Regions from separate parts of the Priestia sp. YIM B13551 genome, predicted to be linked through region 2. Evidence: a T-box and tRNA genes for the amino acid it is inferred to sense, from the RefSeq annotation. Region 2 holds a T-box; the other holds one or more tRNA genes.
The links. A T-box is a leader RNA that pairs with one kind of tRNA and senses whether it is charged. The one in region 2 lies ahead of serS (serine--tRNA ligase), so its partner is inferred to be a tRNA-Ser.
Positions count from the first base shown of each region.

Region 1 (8,591 bases), on a different contig from region 2:
CTTGAATATGAGAACAGAGTCTTGGTAGGAATTGCGAGCTTCCTATCGAGCACTTGCCGGTGTAGCTCAATTGGTAGAGCAACTGACTTGTAATCAGTAGGTTGGGGGTTCAAGTCCTCTTGCCGGCATATAGCAGTTAGAGAGTCCTGCTATATTAAGCTCTCCCTGTGCGTCCCCCCTTAAAAGACGTATCCCTTCGGAGGCGTACAGGTAACAGGATATGCGGGCGGATAGCAAAGGGGTTATCTGGGAGATAAGCGCGTATAACGAAGGGGCGCCTCTCCATTTTTAGGGGTATAGTTTAATTGGTAGAACAACGGTCTCCAAAACCGTTGGTGTGGGTTCAAGTCCTGCTATCCCTGCCAATAAAGACAATAGGGGAAAGACATCATGAGAAAACTAGTAATAGCTATCATCCTGTCTGTACTACTAAGTCTTAATTTCTCTCTAATCAATGGACATGCTCAGGAATTAAGCAAGTACACAGTCAAAAGCGGAGATACGTTATGGAAGATTTCTTCTAATAGCGGTGTGACGTTAGCATCCTTAAAAAAGGTGAATAACAATCACAGCGACAGCATCCGTGTAGGTGAAGTTTTAAAACTTCCTTATAAAGTAACTGACGCAGACCAAACACTAATGGCAAAGTTAGTACAAGCTGAAGCCCAAGGCGAGCCATATGCCGGAAAAGTTGCGGTAGCTACAGTGGTTTTAAATCGTGTAGATTACCAAGCAGAATTTCCAAACAATGTACATGATGTGGTTTATGAAACGTATGATGGAAGTCATTACGCTTTCACACCTGTACAAAATGGAGAAATCAATAAAGCCTATGGTACTGACTCTATGAAAGCTGTAAAGGAAGCTCTCACATTTAGAGGTCAAGGTAGTGGCTCATTGTATTTCTACAATCCAAAGACTGTCACAAGTTCTTGGGTTGCATCAAGACCAGTAACAGTAGTTATTGGCAATCACACATTTGCTAAGTAAATTGTAGAGAGGTACCCAAGTGGCTGAAGTGGCTCCTTTGCTAAAGGAGTAGACCTGTAAAAAGGTACGAGGGTTCGAATCCCTTCCTCTCTGCCATCTATATTACTCTCCCTCAATCAAGTATATATATGGCTAGACGACGACACATATTGCTTTAAATCATTTTACTTTACCTTACATTGTGGAAGAGCCTTCTCTTGTAGAAAAAAACTATAGGAGAAGGCTTTTTTTGTCTTGATTTTTCATTTTTAAGTGCTTACGTTCTTTAAGTAGAATTTATTGTTTACTTTAAAAACGGCAAGAGGGAGAGAGTCGTATTGGCTAAATTGGTTTTTTATTATGGTAGCATGAACAGTTCAAAATCTGCTCAGCTTATCATGACTGCATTCAATTTTGAGCAACAAGGCAAAAACTTTTTGATTGTGAAGAGTACAAAAGACACTAGAGATAACAAAGTAAAGTCTCGTGCTCTTAATATCGAAATGGATTGTGAACCAGTTTCCCACTTTGTTGATTTACTACGTCTTGTTTACACAGTTAAGCCTGATTGGTTGTTTGTAGATGAAGTTCAATTTATGGACAAAGAATCAATTGATACATTAGCTCTTATAGCTGATGAAATAGGCATAGATGTTATTGCTTATGGCTTAATGACCGACTTTCAAGGTCAACTATTTGAAGGATCTAAAAGGTTAGTAGAGAGCGCTGATAGTATTCGAGAGATTAAAAATCAGTGTATTTATTGTGAAAACAAAGCAATTCGTAATATGCGCTTATTAGATGGTGTTCCTATCTTTGAAGGTGAAACTATCCAAACTGGTGGAAACGAATCGTATAAAAGTGTATGTCGTAGTTGTTATAGGCGTTTTCAAAAAGAATCTGCTTAAGGGAGATTGATTAGCAATGGCAATACACAAGAAATTACCTGTAGGTAGTATTCTTTTTACCTATCATGAACCGGGTTATAACTACAGCAATCACCGTTATGGACGTGGGAAATATCATATCGATTTCAAGGTGCTTTATGTACATAATCGACGTGAACGTACAACTGGTGCATCTGTACCTAGAACATTGATTCCTACACTAGAAAAGTTAGGAATTAGACATCAAGAGTATAGTTATGATCAACAACAAACTAGCGCTATCGGGTGTAGAACTTATAAATACTATTCTTTCTCTTCAAACAGTCCTTATCCAACCGCTGAAGCTATTCAAACAGCACAGCAGGAGCTGGAAAGTCTTTTTACTAGAGAAACGGTTAGTGTTGAAGGTATTCGTATCTCTTTAGTAGAGAACGATTTTATGAAAGATTTTAAAGAGAAGAAAATGAAGAATAAGGACGCAATTTTTTCTTTATCTAAACCGCTACATGATTATTTAGCGAATGAAACATACATCACAAATCAAAACACTTGGAGGTAATATTATATGTTTGCAAAAACAATTGCAGTAGGACGTTTAACAAGAGATCCGGAAACAAAAGAATTTGGTGAGAAATCAGTTTGTCGCTTTACAGTGGCCGTTGACGATGGTTTCGGTGAAAACAAAACAACTGACTTTTACCCTTGTGCTGCTTGGAATCAACAAGGTAAAAACGTACAAAACTTCACGAAAAAAGGCTCTTTAGTTTTAGTAGAAGGTCGTTTTAAATCTTCTAAAAAAGAAGACCGCACTTATTGGGAATTACGTTCTGATACTGTTAAGTTTCTTTCTTCTAACAACGCACAAGTTAGCGGAACACAAGAACAACAAGTTCAGCAGTTTAACCAGCAATACCAACAGCAACAACAAATGCAACAACAGTTCCAACAACAGCAACAATTCCAGCAACCACAGGGACAAGCTCAATTCCAACAGCAACCTCAGTTCGCACAACAAACTGCTCAATATCAGCATAATCCAAATGTTCAACAACCAGGAACAGGATTTGGTACTGAAATGAATTTCAATATAAGTGATGACAGCCTACCTTTCTAAGGTAGCTGTTTCATCCTTTTGAGGTGATTATATGTCAGATCAACGAAGAATGAGAGCTGAATTGAAGCAAGGACTTCATCAATTTTTAATGACACTCTACAAATCTTACCTACAAACTTTACCGCATGAAGTAGCGGTAGAACAAATCTCTTCATGTCTAGAAGAAGAGTATGAATACTTCTCAAAACAATCTATCCAAAAAGAAAATCCCCTTGATTTTACAACCCATATTCAACAGATCGAAACTCTTGCTAGAAAAGAAAAAGACTCCGTTAAGCAGCATGAACTTTATGAAGAACTTGAAGCATTAGTAAATGCTCAGGAGATTCTAGCAAAGTACAACATGACGGAGGTAACTACATGAGTATTGATAAATTGATGGCAACAATTAATAAGACATTAGGTAACAACACGATTAACTATTGTGCGGAAGGTGGACCAGTAGTTAAAACCTATTCAAGTGGTTCACTAACAATGGACTTAGCTTTAGGTGGCGGTGTCGCTAATGGACGTATTATTGAGTACTTCGGTAACTCTATGGCAGGGAAAACAACATTAGCATTTCTTCATATGGCACAAGTTCAACGAGCGAATGAAGGTTATGTTGCTTTCATCGATGCTGAACATGCGATGAATAAAGAATTAGCGGCTGAATATGGAGTAGACCTAGATAAATTAATCTATGTAAACCCTAAAACAGCGGAAAATGCTGTTGATATTGCCGATAGTTTAATCCGTTCTGGTGAAGTTCGCTTAATCGTAGTTGATTCAGTTTCTGCAATGGTTCCAACAAAAATTGTTGAATCATCAGCTGAACAACAAACAATGGGTTTACTTGCACGTTTCATGAGTACAACTATGCAAAAGTTAACAGGTATTGCATATGAACATGACTGTACAGTAGGTTTCATTAACCAAATTCGTGAAAAAATCGGTGGTTTTTCTCCAGCAGGTACCCCAACTACAACTTCAGGTGGACGAGCTCTTCCATTCTACGCTTCTCAACGTATCCAAGTTAAAATGGGCGAATATATCAAACAAGGTAATGATATCATTGGTCACATTGTGAAAATCAAAGTCGTTAAAAACAAACTTGCTATTCCTTTTAAAGAAGCATCATTCCCGCTTATCTATGGAAAAGGTGTAGATCGAATTGATGAAATTTCACAAGTTGCTGTATTAGGTGGCTTTGTTGTAAAAGCAGGTTCATGGTTCCGTATTATCGACTTAGAAACTGGAGAGATCCGTGTTCATAACGGAGAAGAACTAAAATTTCAGGGTCAAGCTAAGCTTGTTGATTACTTATATCAACATCCAGAAATCGCTGATGAGCTTGAAGCGTTAATTCGTGGTGTTGGTGTTGAATTGCCAGACGGTGAACGTGTAGATGAAGACGGTTATGGCGATTCAGAAGGCGAAGCTACCGCAGCAGCATAAGAAAAAGAAACAGAATTAGTCTCTACATGATCTATCTACTAGAAAAGACATTGTTCTGTGTTCTTCATCTTGGAGGATCTAAATATGACAAAAAAGACATCTAATCATCAAACTTATATGTTACGGTCAAGTTTTGGCGGTCATTTTGCAGGAACAGGTATTGTTCAAGAAGCAGATATGTTAGATGATTATGTAATCAAACGAAGCATTAAAAAAAGAAAAGGTTATATGTTCGAAACGGATAGGTTCGGCAATAGTACAGCAGGAAAAGAGCTGTTTGATGAATATTGCAAACAACAATCTGGTGAAGTTATTACCTATTCTTTAAATGATTTAGAAAGTGCTTCTAGTTTGTAAAGCATACCATTAGTTATAAAATTCAAATAAATGACAGAGTTTATGTGCTAAATGAATTGTGCATTACAACTCTGTCATTTTTAGTTTTCAGCGGTTTTTTAGCGATATAATAGCACTCGTGATTATAAAACAACAAGAATTTACGGGGGTTATTTTATTATGGTATATATCGAAAGAGTCTTTAAAGAAATAAAGTCTGAAATGATTAAAAGTTTAGAAGAGCTACAGTTAACTGATTTTGCAAAGCATTATGATTGGATGCAATCTCATTATAAAATCATCGAACAGCTTGCAGAATTAAAAGATTTAGAATACAGAACCAAAACTGAAACTGAGCATACAATAGAAAAAATTAATGTAGAAGAAACTAAAGCTCAACAAGAAACACAAGAAAAAGCAGAAGAGATTGAGGAAGAAGATAAAGAAGATGATCAGTATCCTGTTGGACATTGCGTTACTTTTGAAAAGAAAGCTTTTGGTGGAATTCTTAAAGAAATCGGTTATTTGATTCCAGAAGAATTCGTAAGAAAATATTCAATGGAAAACGGTAATAAGATCAAAATTACTAATATTAAAGGAACGTTTGCAGGTGGAAATCCTATTTATGATTTTGCTGTTGCTGACCGTGTAATTGATCCAAAGCCTAATTTAGCTGAAATTAAACATGGTATTGTCGATATGGTAGGTGGTCGCTTAGTAGTATCTGCAACAACAAGTGGTGATATCAAAATAGATGAATCACCAGTTACACTTTTTATTAGCGATAAAGATGCTAATCGTTTACGCGTACAAAAAAATGACATTATTGATGGTCGTTTCTATACAAACAACGTAACTAGTTTCCGTGTTACTTATAAATACAATACAGAGCAAGCTGAATCTACTGCTTCTGTTGAATCACGTAAGTTGCAACATCGTCAAAATACTCAAGCTGAAACAGAACCAGGTTTCTCAATGATTGAGCGTCTTGATAAAACAGCATTTGAAGGTAAGAAAATTGTGTTAGTAGGCTTAAAAAGCCGTATGAATGACTTCCGTGCTTCTTTAGACAAAGTAGAAGAGATTGATATGGTTCACCTTGATGGAGATGAGCATAAAACTCGTATCCGTTCACGTATCTTAAAAGCAGATATCGTTATTTTAAGTACGTATGAAAATAGCCATAGTACAACAAAATATGTGGCCGCTCTATGTAATGAATTTGATATTCCTTGCAAGTCAACATCCGCAGATGGATTGTTCGGTGTATTACGTGATGCAAAACAACTAATCGAACAATTAGCTGCTTAATATAGATCACAGCATATACAGGGGAAAAGGCTGCCGCCTTTTCTCTTTTTGAATGGAGAGAATGTTATGGATGCAATTACAGTTGAAGTAGATCACCACATTATTGATAAGCGATTAATTTGCGTTACTACTATATATAAAGATGGTGCTTTTCTTTATATCTCAACAACAGATGTAACAGATCAAATCGATACTATTCTTAGTGATTACATAAAAGATAAGTTAGCAGATAAACTAGCTAACCATTGACCCTTCTACATTGTAGGAGGGTTTTCTTATTGATAAAAGCGCAAATACATAAAGTCGTAATTGCGCTTTTACGTTATTTATAATTTATTTTGAAGAATCTCTACCTGTTGTGTTAAAAGTTATCTTTAAGTTCGTAGTGTATTTATCAACAGGTTTGCCTTTGATAATTTGAACATCAGTGTTGTATGTTTCCTTTTGTAGGTCCCAAGGAACTGCTACGAGGTTGTAGCCAACAATATGTTTAGAGTATCCCGATACGATTTGGCCAGTATATGGTTTGTACATTCCACCTTTTTGGGAAACTATATAAAACGGCCATGTTAAGCTAGAACTCGCATCCATCCTAATCAGTTCTACATTACCATCCGTTTTCACCCGGTAATAGACATCAGTGATAAGTGTGCCTCCACCAGTAGGAACAGTCCAATCAAAAAAATACTGATGGTTAACATGATTGACTGCACTATTTGATTTTTTCACTTTCAAGTTATAAGTGTAATTCTGTTTCGTAGTAAAAGCCGCCTCTGCTTTATGCGTAGATATATCTCCAAATACACCAAATGCTAAAGCGAAAGCCATTAAACTTCCTAAAACTTTCTTCATTCCTTCTCCCCCAATATAAGTATAATAATCAAACAAATATAATCTATGTAATAAAAGGACAAAAAAGCACCATTACCAAACAGGAATTTGTGCCCTTTGTCCTGAATTGTAGTCTTATAGACTTATATGTTATTCTACACTTTCTTCTGTTTGTCCTCTAAAAGTTATGCATCTTTAGTACTTATTATTTTAATTATTATGAGAGGAGGTGACGTAGGTGGAGCGTCAATATTTTTCAGATTGGATATCGCTAATGAATGAAGCTAAAGAATTAGGACTGAGTATTGAGCAGGTTAAAAATTTTATTTATGAGCAAATTGAAAAATAGTTTTAAATAAACTGAATAATTTTCTTAAAGGCATTGACTTTCATTAGACCAACTCCTTACGTTATACCGAGAAATTGGTATAACAGAGGAGGAAAAGTAAATGTCTTATTTTGATATGGTTACAAAACAAACTTTATCAGAAATTTTAAAACAAGAGTGGGAAGTAGATAATCGAGCTGTATGGAAAGATGGTTCTCCGATTATGACAAAACGTATTTTTGGTGTTGTGAACCGCTATAACTTAGCAAAAGAGTTTCCAGTGCCTACGTTACGTCCTCTTCCACTTAAAACAATCTTTGAAGAAATTGATTGGATTTATATTAAACAATCAAATAACGTAAATGATTTAAATTCTACGATTTGGGATGCTTGGGCTGATGAAACAGGATCAATCGGAGCCGCTTATGGCGCCCAAGTAGCTAAACCTGTTTTTGGTTATGAGAATCAAATGGATTACATCTTAGGAGAGATTCAGAAGAATCCTACTAGTCGCCGTTTAGTTATTGAACTATGGAATGTAAATGAGTTAGATGAAATGAATCTACCTCCATGTGCTCACCACCTTCAATTTGTAGTAAAAAACGGCAAAGTAAACTTGATTTTAAAACAACGTTCGCAGGATTTTTTAGTTGCCAACGCATTTAATGTTTGTGAATACTCGATATTTGTACACATGGTAGCTCGTCATTGTTGCTTGGAAGTAGGCGAACTGATTCATATTATTGGTGACTGTCACATTTACAACAAGCACATTGAGCAAGCAGAAGAATTAATGTCGAGAGAGCCGTATCCTGTAACTCCTACATTATGGATTAACCCCGAAAAAACCGACTTTTATAGTTTTACAGCTGATGATTTCAAATTGAAAAACTATTTCCGGCATCTTCAACTTAAATTTGATGTAGCTGTATAATCCTTAACCCAATCTTATAAAAGAAGAACTTAATATGGATTGACTTTCATTCAAAGAAATCCTTACGTTATATCAAACAGGTATAAGGAGAGGGTTTTGTATGCTAAAAAGTCGTACATGTCTATCTTGTGATAACACAGGAATTACACCAAGGGGTTTTTGTTATGACTGCAAGGGGAAAGGCTACGTAGAAGTTGTTCAGCACTCAGAAGCGTTGTCTCAACAAGGCAAGCCCGATATTATTATGCTCCTTATTGCTATCTCCAAAAACACCACTCATGAACAATATCACCAAATCATCCAAGATTACTTAGAAAAAACATGCTAGATCATAAGCTTCCTTATTTGTAGGGAGCTTTCCTTCACGAAGAAAGCTTTTCTAGTATCTACGATGTCAGGAGAGATGCGTCTATTCATGAGGAAAAACACTCAACTTATTAAAAC
Region 1 covers NZ_JBHZOX010000006.1:175,633-184,223, forward strand. The annotation lists tRNA gene ACFX4N_RS24325 (tRNA-Thr) at 56-128, shown strand; tRNA gene ACFX4N_RS24330 (tRNA-Trp) at 291-365, shown strand; gene ACFX4N_RS24335 (cell wall hydrolase) at 391-990, shown strand; tRNA gene ACFX4N_RS24340 (tRNA-Ser) at 996-1,086, shown strand; gene ACFX4N_RS24345 (thymidine kinase) at 1,308-1,877, shown strand; gene ACFX4N_RS24350 (hypothetical protein) at 1,894-2,415, shown strand; gene ACFX4N_RS24355 (single-stranded DNA-binding protein) at 2,422-2,970, shown strand; gene ACFX4N_RS24360 (hypothetical protein) at 3,002-3,334, shown strand; gene ACFX4N_RS24365 (recombinase RecA) at 3,331-4,407, shown strand; gene ACFX4N_RS24370 (hypothetical protein) at 4,492-4,764, shown strand; gene ACFX4N_RS24375 (hypothetical protein) at 4,924-6,054, shown strand; gene ACFX4N_RS24380 (hypothetical protein) at 6,121-6,303, shown strand; gene ACFX4N_RS24385 (hypothetical protein) at 6,388-6,906, opposite strand; gene sinI (DNA-binding anti-repressor SinI) at 7,124-7,234, shown strand; gene thyA (thymidylate synthase) at 7,335-8,147, shown strand; gene ACFX4N_RS24400 (hypothetical protein) at 8,248-8,475, shown strand.
Region 1: it encodes a tRNA-Ser, which carries the amino acid that the T-box ahead of serS (serine--tRNA ligase) is inferred to sense. The anticodon was not compared.

Region 2 (6,628 bases):
CTGGTTGAACTGATACAGGAGATTGTGCCGCAACTTGATAATAATTTTTACTGTGTTCCAAATAATAAATAAATGGGTAACTGTTTTTAAAGCTATGTTGCTCTGCATCGCTATAATTCAATTTTTGATAGCGCTTTTTTAAAAAGTCTTGTACAAAAGGAACGGAGAAAAATAAATTGTAGGACGTCCAAACATCATTAAATTTATGCAACTAAATCACCTTTTCTTTTTATTAGAATTATCTGATATCTAGTGAAGTTATTGACAGGTACATATCTGCTTGTTAATCTACTAATAATATTCTGTCGTTTAAAGGAGGATTCTATAATGTGGGAAAGCAAATTTTCTAAAGAAGGCTTAACATTTGATGACGTTTTACTGGTGCCAGCAAAATCTGAGGTACTACCTAAAGACGTTGATATGAGTGTTGAACTAACAAAAACATTAAAATTAAAGGTGCCGTTCATCAGTGCAGGAATGGATACAGTTACAGAAGCTGAAATGGCTATTGCGATGGCTAGACAAGGTGGTTTAGGTATCATTCACAAAAACATGTCGATTGAACAGCAAGCAGAACAAGTTGATAAAGTAAAACGTTCTGAAAGTGGTGTTATCACGGATCCTTTCTTTTTAACTCCTGAAAACCAAGTATTTGCTGCTGAACATTTAATGGGCAAATATCGTATCTCAGGTGTGCCGATTGTCAACAACGAAGAAGAACAAAAACTAGTTGGAATCCTTACAAACCGCGACTTGCGTTTCATCCAAGATTATTCAATGCAAATTGCTGATGTAATGACAAAAGAAGAATTAGTTACTGCTCCAGTAGGAACGACTTTAGAAGAAGCAGAGAAAATTCTACAGCAATACAAAATTGAAAAGTTACCTCTTGTAGATGACAATGGCGTATTAAAAGGTCTTATCACAATTAAAGACATTGAAAAAGTAATTGAGTTTCCAAATGCAGCTAAAGATCAACAAGGTCGATTATTAGTTGGAGCAGCTGTTGGCGTAACAGCTGATTCAAATGTTCGTATCGAAAAATTAGTACAAGCTGGCGTTGATGTTATCGTTATTGATACAGCGCATGGACATTCACAAGGCGTTTTAGATACGGTACGCAGCATTCGCGAGGCATATCCAGAGTTAAATATTATTGCTGGTAACGTAGCAACTGCTGAAGGTACAAAAGCATTAATTGAAGCGGGAGCAAACGTAGTAAAAGTAGGAATTGGACCTGGTTCAATTTGTACAACTCGTGTTGTAGCCGGTGTAGGCGTTCCACAAATTACAGCAGTATATGACTGTGCAACTGAAGCTCGTAAGCACGGTGTAGCTATCATTGCAGATGGCGGTATTAAATACTCTGGAGATATCGTAAAAGCACTTGCAGCTGGTGGACATACAGTAATGCTAGGAAGCCTTCTAGCAGGAACGACCGAAAGCCCTGGAGAAACAGAAATCTACCAAGGTAGACGCTTTAAAGTGTACCGTGGAATGGGCTCTGTAGGAGCCATGGAAAAAGGAAGTAAAGATCGATACTTCCAAGAAGATAATAAAAAATTAGTTCCAGAAGGTATCGAAGGCCGTTTGCCTTACAAAGGACCTGTAGCAGATACTTTATATCAAATGATTGGCGGTTTACGCGCAGGAATGGGTTACTGTGGTTCAGCTAACTTAGAAGCGTTACGTGAACAGGCACAATTCATTCGTATGACTGGAGCAGGTTTAAGAGAAAGCCACCCACATGATGTACAAATCACAAAAGAATCTCCTAACTATTCTATGAGATAATCATGAATGTTTAAAAAACACGTTTCCCTATTAGGGAAACGTGTTTTTTATGTCATTGATCACGAATGTAACAGTACTTCTTTATCTATTTTTTTAAATTTTAGTATGATAAAATTACATTTATGTGAGTTTACGTTTGGAGGGTATAGAGTGAGAAACGCAGTACAGAAACAATTAATTTGTGTCATTGCTGTTATGTTAATGGCCAGCGTATTTTTTGTCTCTACACAAGCATCAGCTGCTCCTAAAACAGATGATATTGGCGTTGAAGCAGATGCAGCGATCTTAGTAGAGGCAAGTACGGGGAAAGTATTATACGGGAAAAATACGGATGCTTTATTAGGTATTGCAAGCATGACAAAAATGATGACGGAATACCTAGTATTAGAATCCATAAAAGATAAGAAATTATCTTGGGATCAACGTGTGCCAGTTAGTAAATATGCAGCTGAAATTTCTCAGGATTATGGATTATCGAATGTACCGTTAATTGAAAACCAAAAATACACGGTGAAAGAATTATATGATGCCATGGCTATTTACTCAGCTAATGGAGCTGCGATTGCTTTAGCTGAAGCTGTCAGCGGTTCCGAAGAAAACTTTATTAAGTTAATGAACGAAACGGCAAAAAGATTAAATATGGGTGAATCAAAATTTGTCAATTCCACAGGTCTTTCTAATTCTTTGCTAAAAGGAATGTATCCAAAAGGAACGAAGGAAGAAGATGAGAACCTTCTATCGGCTCGGGCAGTTGCTACCCTTGCTTATCACTTAATTCATGATTATCCAGAATCTTTGGAAGTAGCTAAAACTCCTTCTAAGATGTTTAGACAAGGGCAACAAGGCGAAACAAAAATGAACAATTGGAATAAGATGCTCCCAGGTTTTTCAGCTGCCTACAGCGGCGTAGACGGTTTAAAAACTGGCCATACAGATTTTGCAGGTCAATGTTTCACTGGGACTGCAGAGCGTAATGGGGTAAGATACATAACAGTTGTAATGAATGCTAAGGAAAACGGCAAGTCTACGGAAGCTGCTCGTTTTTCCCAAACGAAAAAGATATTGGATTATGCTTTTAGTCATTTTCAGTTAAAAGAAGTAGTGCCTGCTAACGGCGAGATTAAAGGGCATGAAACAATTGATGTTGCTAAAGGAAAATCAAAAGAAGCTTCCGTTTCTCCAAAGAATTCGGTAAAGATTATTACCGAAAAAGGTCAAAAAGATCATACTAAAATCAACTTTAAGTTAAACGATAAAGTTATGAACGATCAAAAAGTTGTTGCTCCTATTAAAAAAGGAGAAACAGTTGCTTATGTGAGTGCAACAAACAGCAATCTTAAAGATTTAGGCTATGTAGGAGGTCAAACTACAGATAGCATGACGCCGGTTGTGACAAACGAATCTGTTGAAAAAGCTGGATGGTTCTCTCTCGCTATCCGCAGTATTGGCAACTTCTTCAGCGATATTTGGATGAATGCTGCAAATACAGTGAATAACTGGTTTTAATGATAACTCAAGAGAAAGAAGAGATACTACAAGAGAGTATCTCTTCTTTTTATTTTTAGATTTGTTTGTATATAATCTATAAATTAGATAGGAATTTTCCGAAAAATGCGGTAAAATAGACACTAAGTTTTGAATTTTGTATATACACTAAAAATTATTGTGAAACACTTGATACAGGAGGAAGACAAACATGAATAACATTACAGGTACTGATCGTGTAAAACGAGGAATGGCGGAAATGCAAAAAGGTGGCGTTATCATGGACGTTATCAATGCAGAGCAAGCAAAAATTGCAGAAGCAGCAGGCGCTGTTGCCGTTATGGCATTAGAGCGTGTTCCAGCTGATATCCGTGCAGCAGGCGGCGTGTCTCGTATGGCAGACCCAACAATTGTTGAAGAAGTGATGAATGCTGTGTCCATTCCAGTTATGGCAAAAGCTCGTATTGGCCATATTGTTGAAGCACGCGTGCTAGAAGCGATGGGTGTAGACTACATCGATGAAAGTGAAGTGTTGACTCCAGCTGATGAGGAGTTTCATTTGAATAAAAATACATTTACGGTTCCATTTGTGTGCGGTTGCCGTGATCTTGGCGAAGCATCTCGTCGTATTGCTGAAGGAGCTGCAATGCTTCGTACAAAGGGCGAACCAGGGACAGGAAACATCGTGGAAGCAGTACGTCATATGCGTCAAGTAAACGCTCAAGTACGTAAAGTTGTGGGCATGGACGAAGATGAGTTAATGACAGAAGCTAAACTATTAGGCGCACCTTATGAGTTATTACTGCAAATTAAACGTGAAGGTCGTTTACCAGTTGTAAACTTTGCAGCAGGCGGTGTAGCAACACCAGCAGATGCAGCGTTAATGATGCAGCTTGGAGCAGACGGCGTGTTCGTTGGATCAGGAATCTTCAAATCAGACAACCCTGAAAAGTTTGCACGTGCAATCGTGGAAGCAACAACACATTATCAAGACTATGAACTTATTGCAAACTTGTCAAAAGGGTTAGGAAGTGCAATGAAAGGGATTGAAATTTCATCATTATTACCAGAAAACCGCATGCAAGAGCGTGGATGGTAATTTAAAGGGAGTTTTGACAAAATGGTAAAAGTAGGCGTGTTAGGATTACAAGGTGCCTTTCGCGAGCATGCACAAGCATTAGAAGCAGCAGGCGCTGAAGCCATTATCATAAAAAAAGTTGAACAGCTAAACGAAATAGATGGTTTAATCCTACCGGGCGGCGAAAGCACAGCAATGCGTCGTCTGATCGACAAATATGACTTTATGGAACCTCTTCGCCAGTTTGCACAAGCAGGTAAACCGGTATTTGGTACGTGTGCGGGTTTAATTTTACTCGCAGGACAAGTCGTTGACCGTGAAGAGCCCCATTTAGGTGTTATGGATATTACGGTAGCTCGCAACTCGTTTGGGCGTCAACGGGATAGCTTTGAAGCTGCCCTAAATATTAAAGATATCGGTGAAGATTTTATAGGCGTATTTATCCGTGCTCCGCATATTGTAGAAGTAGGAGAAAACGTTGAAGTTTTAGCAATGCATAACGACCGAATTGTTGCGGCAAGACAAGGTCAATTCTTGGGATGTTCGTTTCATCCAGAATTGACAGATGATGCTCGCATGGCACAGTATTTTGTAGCAATGGTTGAAGAAGCTTCAAAAAAACCTGTATAAATGAATTGCATCTTGTAAAGACTTGTAGTACATTATGATTAATAAAAATGATATTGGTATAAAGCGTTGATAGGAAATAGTAATAAGATTTTTGATTTCAAGAGAGTCGATGGCTGGTGTGAATCGATAATCAATTCTTATGAATCCGTCCTGGAGCAAGCTGTCGAAAAAGTAGTAGGCAGTTTCGGTTCATCCGTTATCTGGTTTAAGAGGAAGGCTTATTTTAGCTTTCAATTAGGGTGGCAACGCGGGTAAACTCTCGTCCCTTTCATGGGGATGAGAGTTTTTATTTTGCCCTTTTATACTAAAGGAGGTACTAAGTATGTTAGATTTAAAATTTTTACGTGCTAATTTTAATGAAGTAAAAGAAAAGCTCAAGTTTCGTGGTGAGGACTTAACGGACTTAGGTCGCTTTGAAGAGTTAGATGCAAAACGCCGTGAGCTAATTGCTCAAACAGAAGAGTTAAAAAGCAAGCGAAATGAAGTATCACAGCAAATTGCACAATTGAAGCGTGAAAAACAAGATGCTGATCATTTAATCGTTGAAATGCGTGAAGTAGGAGATCGCGTAAAGCAATTGGATGAAGAGCTTCGCAGCGTTGAAGAAGAATTAGAACTATTGCTGCTTTCAATTCCTAACGTTCCACATGAAAGTACGCCTGTAGGTGAAACTGAAGATGATAACGTAGAAGTTCGCAAATGGGGAGAAATTAAACAATTTGATTTTGAACCAAAACCGCATTGGGATTTAGGAACAGATTTAAATATTTTAGATTTTGAAAGAGCTTCGAAAGTAACGGGAAGCCGCTTTGTATTTTATAAAGGGTTAGGTGCAAGATTAGAACGTGCTCTTATTAACTTTATGATGGATTTACATATGGATGAGCATGGTTATGAAGAAATCCTTCCTCCATATATGGTGAATCGCACAAGCATGACAGGAACAGGGCAGCTTCCTAAATTTGAAGAAGATGCATTCAAGATTAAAGAAGAAGATTATTTCTTAATTCCTACAGCTGAAGTACCAGTTACAAATTTACATCGTGATGAAATTTTAAGCGGAGATCAGCTTCCAATTGCTTATACAGCGTATAGTGCTTGCTTCCGCTCAGAAGCAGGCTCTGCAGGAAGAGATACACGTGGTCTTATTCGTCAGCATCAGTTTAATAAAGTAGAACTTGTTCGCTTTGTTAAGCCAGAAGATTCTTATGATGAATTAGAAAAATTAACGGGCCATGCTGAAAAGGTTCTTCAACTATTAGGTTTACCTTACCGAGTTCTAAGCATGTGTACAGCTGACTTAGGTTTCACAGCAGCCAAAAAGTATGATATTGAAGTTTGGATTCCAAGTTATGAAACGTATCGTGAAATTTCTTCTTGTTCAAACTTTGAGAGCTTCCAAGCTCGCCGTGCTAATATTCGCTTCCGCCGTGATACAAAAGCAAAACCAGAGCATGTTCATACACTAAACGGTTCTGGCTTAGCAATTGGCCGTACGGTAGCTGCAATTTTAGAAAACTACCAGCAGGAAGATGGATCAATTCAAATTCCAGAAGTGCTGCGTCCATATATGGGAAATAAAGAATTTATTTCTAAATAAAAGTAGAAGATGTTCATTAAGAATTAATTCTTAATGAACAT
Region 2 covers NZ_JBHZOX010000024.1:857-7,484, forward strand. The annotation lists gene ACFX4N_RS30535 (YaaC family protein) at 1-211, opposite strand, end outside; gene guaB (IMP dehydrogenase) at 328-1,794, shown strand; gene ACFX4N_RS30545 (serine hydrolase) at 1,945-3,300, shown strand; gene pdxS (pyridoxal 5'-phosphate synthase lyase subunit PdxS) at 3,491-4,378, shown strand; gene pdxT (pyridoxal 5'-phosphate synthase glutaminase subunit PdxT) at 4,400-4,987, shown strand; T-box leader at 5,045-5,257, shown strand; gene serS (serine--tRNA ligase) at 5,310-6,587, shown strand.